Linked DNA regions of Kitasatospora fiedleri. The main gene of each other region encodes a partner of the protein of the gene in region 2 in a complex. Links are inferred from orthologs where the notes say so. Each region holds a gene or a part of one and is shown on either strand. Other genes may lie near its edges.

The links.
Region 1: the proteins of dnaB (region 2) and dnaG are in contact, whole or in part, in a crystal structure (PDB 2R6A), measured with the Geobacillus stearothermophilus proteins. The link is inferred for Kitasatospora fiedleri from one-to-one orthologs. Residues at the interface, in WP_033016901.1 of Geobacillus stearothermophilus: Ser13, Glu15, Ala16, Gln18, Glu91, Leu92, Asp94, Ala95, Val96, Pro97, Thr98, Ala99, Ala100, Asn101, Tyr104, Tyr105, Ile108; in WP_049624496.1 of Geobacillus stearothermophilus: Lys456, Leu457, Leu458, Pro459, Ala460, Asn463, Ala464, Leu467, Leu535, Leu536, Ile537, Ala538, Gln544, Glu545, Asp548, Tyr549, His552.

What each region holds. Positions count from the first base shown.
Region 1 is NZ_OX419519.1:2,472,251-2,475,534, forward strand. The notes cover bases 1-2,973. They hold dnaG (DNA primase), read right to left. Parts: upstream 2,459-2,973; coding sequence 542-2,458; downstream 1-541. Other genes in these bases: QMQ26_RS11585 (RNA polymerase sigma factor), read right to left, coding at 1-396; QMQ26_RS11595 (deoxyguanosinetriphosphate triphosphohydrolase), read right to left, coding at 2,599-2,973. Outside these bases: more of QMQ26_RS11595, read right to left, coding at 2,974-3,284. UniProt on the Escherichia coli protein: RNA polymerase that catalyzes the synthesis of short RNA molecules used as primers for DNA polymerase during DNA replication.
Region 2 is NZ_OX419519.1:3,878,223-3,881,409, forward strand. Bases 273-3,148 are described here. They hold dnaB (replicative DNA helicase), read right to left. Parts: upstream 2,547-3,148; coding sequence 999-2,546; downstream 273-998. Other genes in these bases: QMQ26_RS17985 (hypothetical protein), read right to left, coding at 273-738; QMQ26_RS17995 (MATE family efflux transporter), read left to right, coding at 3,084-3,148. Outside these bases: more of QMQ26_RS17985, read right to left, coding at 1-272; more of QMQ26_RS17995, read left to right, coding at 3,149-3,187. UniProt on the Escherichia coli protein: The main replicative DNA helicase, it participates in initiation and elongation during chromosome replication. Travels ahead of the DNA replisome, separating dsDNA into templates for DNA synthesis.

The DNA.
Region 1 (3,284 bases), 1.4 Mb from region 2 along the record:
GTTCAGCGCCTCCTCCGCGAACAGGCCGGCCTCGATGGCGCGGGCCAGCTCCACCTCCTCGACGGCGGTGAGCAGCCTGATCCGGCCGATCTCGCGCAGGTACTGGCGCAGCAGGTCGGCGGCCGGGCCGGTGCCCTCGTCCAGCGCGGGTTCCGGCGGCTCGTCGGCGAGTTCCTCGACGGCGGGCTCCTCGAGGGCGGGCTCACCGGCGGCGGGCTCCTCGGGGAGGAGGCCGTCAGCGGTCGGGGTGGGTTCCTCGTCGGTGGAGCCGGTGTCCGGGTCGGGGGCGGGCACGATGGTGAGCTCGGGGCCGGGCGGGCCGGGCTGGGGCGGGATCGCGGCGTCCCGGGCTGGGGCGGTCTGGGCCGGGCGGGCAACGGAAAGCTCCACGGGCATCCCTCCAGGGGCCGCGCGCGGCATGGGGGTTGCCGCGCCACACCCGAGGGGATACCCAGCGCGGCGGGCCCGGGCACCTGCGAGCGGCCGCGAGGTGGCCGAACGGCACCCGTCGGACCTGCGGGTGCCGCGAGTCGACGCCGGGTCAGAGCGCGGCGGCGCCGCGGGAACGGAGCTGCTGGCTGTACTGCTGCAGGGCCCACAGCTCGCTCTGCACCGGGTGCTGCTCCTCGGCGGTGGCCCGGTCGCCGAGCCGGCGCAGGTGGGCGCGGACCTCGTCGATCCGGCGGTCCACGGCCTGCAGCCGCAGCTTGACCAGGAACTCCCCCGCGTACAGCTGGTCGGCCTTGCGGCGGGAGCGGATCGGCTCGACGGTCAGTTCGGTGACCAGGCCGCGCACCTGGTCGTCCGGACTGGCCTCGCGGACGGCGGCGGTGAAGTCGGGCAGGCTCGCGCCGTACGCGGTGCCGCCGACCTGGCCGATCGCGCGGCGGACGGCCCGATAGGGCGGGGTGGGGAACTCGTCCTCGCCGTACTGGTCGAAGGCCGGGCTGACCAGGTCGGGGTGCTGGAGGGCGAGCTTGAGCAGTTCGCGTTCGACGAACTGGGCCGGGTCGCGCGGGTTGAGCCGGAAGACCGGCCGCTCCGGGCGGACAGGCTGCGGGGCGGCGTCGGGGCGGCGCAGCGTGCGCTGCGGGCCGCTCTGCTGGTTCTCGCGCTGCCAGCGGGCCAGCTGGGCGATCCGGTTGACCACGAAGCGCTCGTCCAGGATGCCGACCATGCCGGCCAGTTGGACGGCGTACTCGTGCTGGATCGAGCGGTCCTTGATCTTGACGATGATCCCGGCGGCCTCCTCCAGGGCGGCGGCCCGGCCCTCCGCGGTGTCCACCCGGTGCCGGGCGACGGCGGAGCGGAGCGCGAACTCGAACAGTGGGACGGGGTTGTCCACCAGGGCGCGGACCGCCTCGTCGCCCTGGGCCAGGCGCAGTTCGCACGGGTCCATGCCGCCCGGGGTGATGGCGATGGAGGTGCGGGCGGCGAACTTCTGGTCGTCCTCGAAGGCGCGCAGGGCGGCCTTCTGACCGGCCGCGTCGCCGTCGAAGGTGAAGACCGTCTCGCCGCGGTAGCCCGCGGTGGAGGTGGTGTCCATCAGCAGCCGACGGATGATCTTGATGTGGTCCTCGCCGAAGGCGGTGCCGCAGGTGGCCACCGCCGTGGTGACGCCCGCCAGGTGGCAGGCCATCACGTCGGTGTAGCCCTCGACCACCACCGCCCGGCCGGACTTGGCGATCTCCTTGCGGGCCAGGTCGATGCCGTACAGGACGTTCGACTTCTTGTAGAGCGGCGTCTCGGGGGTGTTCAGGTACTTCGGGCCGTTGTCGTCCTCGCGCAGCCGGCGCGCGCCGAAGCCGACGACGTCGCCCGAGCTGTCCCGGATCGGCCAGACCAGGCGGCCCCGGAAGCGGTCAATCAGGCCGCCGCGCTGGCCCTGCGAGGCCAGGCCGCCGACCGAGATCTCCTTGTCGGTGAAGCCGCGACCGCGCAGGAAGCGCACCAGGTGCTCCCAGCCGACCGGGGCGTAGCCCACCCCGAAGTGCTTGGCGGCGGCCTCGTCGAAGCCCCGCTCGGCCAGGAAGCGACGGCCGATCTCCGCCTCGGGCGTGGCCAGTTGCTCCTGGAACCAGGCGGCGGCCACCTTGTGCGCCTCGACCAGCCTGGTCCGCTCGCCCTGCTGGTGGCGCGGGCTGTAGCCGCCCTCCTCGTAGCGCAGGGTGACGCCCGCCTGGGCGGCCATCCGCTCGACCGCCTCCGCGAACGAGCAGTGCTCGATCTTCATCAGGAAGGTGATCGTGTCGCCGGACTCGCCGCAGCCGAAGCAGTGGAAGACGCCCTTGCCCGGGTGCACGTAGAAGGACGCCGACTTCTCGTCGTGGAACGGGCAGACGCCCTTCAGCTGCGCGCCGCCACCGGCCGCCAGCTGCACGTAGTCGCCGACCACGGCGTCGATCGGCAGGGCGGCGCGCACCGCCTGCACATCCTCGTCCCTGATCCGACCGGCCACCCGGGAAGTCTACGGGAGCGGGACTGACACTCCGGGGCTCCCGTCCCGGGGCCGCCGGCCGGTCCCGGGCCTCCGGTCGGGGCCGGGCAGGGACTCCGGTCGGCGCGGGGCTCTCGGTCGGCTGAGGGCTTGCGGGCGGCTCAGGACTGCCGGGCGACCAGCTTCGCGTGCAGGGCGAGCGCGGAGGCGTCGGTGAGGGTGGCGATCTGGTCGATCACGCTGCGCAGCGCGGCCCGGTCGTCCTCGGCCTCCGCGTACTGGGCGGCGAACACCGGGTCCAGTCGGTGCGGGGCGTCGACCATCAGGGCGTCGGCCAGCTCGGCGATCACCACCCGCTGGCGGGAGCGGAGTTGGGCCTGCTCGGCGCGCTGCATCACGTACCGGACGGCGACCGCCTTGAGCACCGCGCACTCCAGCCGGACGCCGTACGGGACGACCAGCTCGGCGGCGTACCGGGTGAGCGGGCCGGGGCCGTAGCGGGCGCGGGTGGCCTGCTCGGCGGCCAGGCAGAAGCGGCCGATCAGCTGGCTGGTGAGGTCCTTCAGGCCGGCCCGGGCCCGGGCGGTGCCGTCGTAGTCGGCCGGCCACCAGTCCTCGGCCTGCAGGCGGTCGAGCGCCTCGCCGAACTCCTCCGGGCCGGCTCCGGGGACGAACCGCTCAGCGGTCTTGAACAGCTCGGCGCGCTCCTCCGGGGAGCGCAGCGCGGCCGGGTCGATGTGGCCGGCCTGCAGGCCGTCCTCCACGTCGTGGGTGGAGTACGCGACGTCGTCGGACCAGTCCATCACGGTGGCCTCGAAGCACTTGCGGCCGTCGGGCGCGCCGGTGC
Region 2 (3,187 bases):
GTCGGCGATCAGGTCGACGCTGCCCCAGCCGCCGTTGTACAGGTCGACGTAGCCGTTGGCCCCGACCGGCGCGATCACCAGGTTCGGAACGGTCTGGCCCGGCAGGTAGTTGAGGTTCGACGTGGTCGGCCGGGCGTCGCCGTCCCCGTAGACCGTGACGTGGCCCTCGGTCCCGGGGTTGGTGACGGTGACGTTCAGCACCACCGCGGTGACCCCGGCCGGGATGGAGCCGTTGCCCGCGATCTTGATCTTCGCGGTGCCGTACGCCGGGACCTTGGCGCGCGGAGCGCCGGTGCCGTCCCGGGTGTCCAGCAGACGCGTCGGGCCGTACGCGGTGTACGAGTTGCCCGCGGTCGCGAGGCTGAGGTTGCCGCTGGCGGTGTTGCCGGAGCCGTCGGTCAGCGTGACGCTGATGGCGTAGGCGCCCAGCTTGTCGTAGACGTGCGTCTGGGTGACCGTGGTGGCCGAGTAGACCGCCACCGAGCTGCTCTTGCCGTCGCCCCAGTTGATGGTGGCGGTGAGCGGCCAGCTGTCGCTGGTGGCGGAGATGTCCAGGTCGATGCCGTGGGCGGACGACTGCACGGCGTGCAGCGCGGCGCCCAGCGAGTTGTTCGCGGCGGTCAGCGGACCGGCCTGCGACTGCGCGCCACGCGCCTGCGGCGCGGCGGACTTGCTGCCCGAGACCGACCCGTCGAAGGTCTGGAAGTCGGGCTTGGGCGCCTGAGGCGCGGCGTGCACGCCGGCGGCCTTGGCGGAACGAGCGGGAGAGTCCGAGTCGGCAGCAACGGCCTGGCCCGGAACGAACGCGAGACCGGCGGCAACAGCAGCGGCACCCGCGAGAAAACGGCGATAAGACACCGACACCCCGAAGAAGAAGAAAAGTGAAGATCCGATGAGAGGCTCGCTCAGCGTACAGATCCCACCCTGTTCGAACAATCTCCTTTTTCCCGTTCCCGCACGGGCTTTGGCGGTATGCGGACAAAAAATTCGACGGCCTGTCAGGTCACATCGCGAGTCATGTCGACAAAGCGGGAATAGTGCCCCTGGAAAGCGACGGTAATGGTCGCAGTTGGGCCGTTTCGGTGCTTTGCCACGATCAGGTCGGCTTCACCGGCCCGCGGCGACTCCTTCTCGTACGCGTCCTCGCGGTGCAGCAGGATCACCATGTCGGCGTCCTGCTCGATCGAGCCGGACTCGCGCAGGTCGGAGACCATCGGCTTCTTGTCGGTGCGCTGCTCGGGGCCGCGGTTCAGCTGGGAGAGCGCGATCACCGGAAGCTCCAGCTCCTTCGCCAGCAGCTTCAGGTTCCGGGACATGTCCGAGACCTCCTGCTGCCGGCTCTCCGCCCGTCGCGACCCGCCGGACTGCATCAGCTGCAGGTAGTCGATCACCACCAGCCGCAGGTCGTTGCGCTGCTTGAGCCGCCGGCACTTGGCCCGGATCTCCATCATCGACAGGTTCGGCGAGTCGTCGATGTACAGCGGCGCCGCACTCACCTCGGGCATCCGCCGGGCCACCCGCGTCCAGTCGTCGTCCGTCATGTTCCCCGACCGCATGTGGTGCAGCGCCACCCGTGCCTCCGCCGACAGCAGGCGCATGGCGATCTCGTTGCGGCCCATTTCGAGCGAGAAGATCACGCTCGGCAGGTTGTTGTGGATCGAACAGGCCCGCGCGAAGTCCAGCGCGAGCGTGGACTTGCCCATGGCCGGGCGGGCCGCGATGACGATCATCTGGCCGGGGTGGAGGCCGTTGGTGAGCTGGTCGAAGTCGGCGAAGCCGGTGGGGACGCCGGACATCTGGCCGGAGCGGGAGCCGATGGCCTCGATCTCGTCGAGGGCGCCTTCCATGATGTCGGCGAGGGGGGCGTAGTCCTCGTTGGTGCGCTGTTCGGTGACGGCGTAGATCTCGGCCTGGGCGGCGTTGACGATGTCGTCGACGTCGCCCTCGGCGGCGTAGCCCATGCCGGCGATGCGGGTGCCGGCCTCGACCAGGCGGCGCAGGACGGCGCGTTCGTGGACGATCTCGGCGTAGTACTCGGCGTTGGCCGCGGTGGGGACGGAGTTGACCAGGGTGTGCAGGTAGGAGGGGCCGCCGACGCGGGTGAGCTCGCCGCGCTTGGTGAGTTCGCCGGCCACGGTGATCGGGTCGGCGGGCTCGCCGCGGGCGTAGAGGTCGAGGATCGCGCCGTGGATGAGTTCGTGGGCGGGGCGGTAGTAGTCGGCGGGCTTGAGCACCTCGACGACGTCCGCGATGGCGTCCTTGGAGAGGAGCATGCCGCCGAGCACGGACTGTTCGGCCGCCAGGTCCTGCGGGGGGACGCGTTCGAAGCCCTCGCCGCCGAAGCCGCCCTCGCGGTCGCCGTCCCGGTCGCGGCGCTCGCCCTTGGCCGGGAAGCGGTCGCCGCCCTTGCCGCCGTCCCGCCGCTGGGACCCTCCGCCGGAGCCCCCGGAGCCGCCCGAGCCGCCGGAGCCCTCGCGGCCGGCCGGGGCGCCGGAGCGGCGGGAGACCGGGAGGCGGTCGCCCGGGACGTCGGGGAAGGCGTCCAGCGGGAAGGCGTCGTCGGACGGCTGCCAGTCGTCCTCCGGCGGCGGGGCGTCGTGGTCTTCGTACTGGGGGCCGGTCACGCGTGTTCCCCGATCAGCGAGCGGTGCGAGTTGGTGCGGGCCTGTCCGGTGGGGCGCGTTCCTTCCTACGCCACCGAGCCGACAGTTCCGGCCGTGTGCGGGCGGTGTCGCGCGGCCACCGGGGTCTGGTCCGGAGCCACGGTACGGGGGGTCGGGCGGTTGTTCAAAGGCGGTTATCCACAGGGGGTGTGGATAACTGTCCGCAGGCTGTGGGTAACTCCGCCAAAGCTGTGCACAACCCTGTGGACACCACTGTGGATAACCACACGATCACCCTGGCGGGACATCGCTGACCTGCGGTGACTCTCCGCACAGCCTGTGCATGAGAAATTCTTCACACAGCCGGGGTCCGAGCCGGGGGCCTGTTCGAGAGACCGTTCGAGCCGGGGTCCGTCCACAGGGAAAGTAAGTGTCACAGGACACCTACAACCATTACCTGTGGATGAGTAGGCTGAGCCCATGCCCGTCCGACCGCCCACCGCCCGTCCACCCGCCGCCGACCGTCGCCGCCACGACCGGGAGATCCTCGCCCTGGCCGTCCCGGCCTTCGGCGCCCTGGTCGC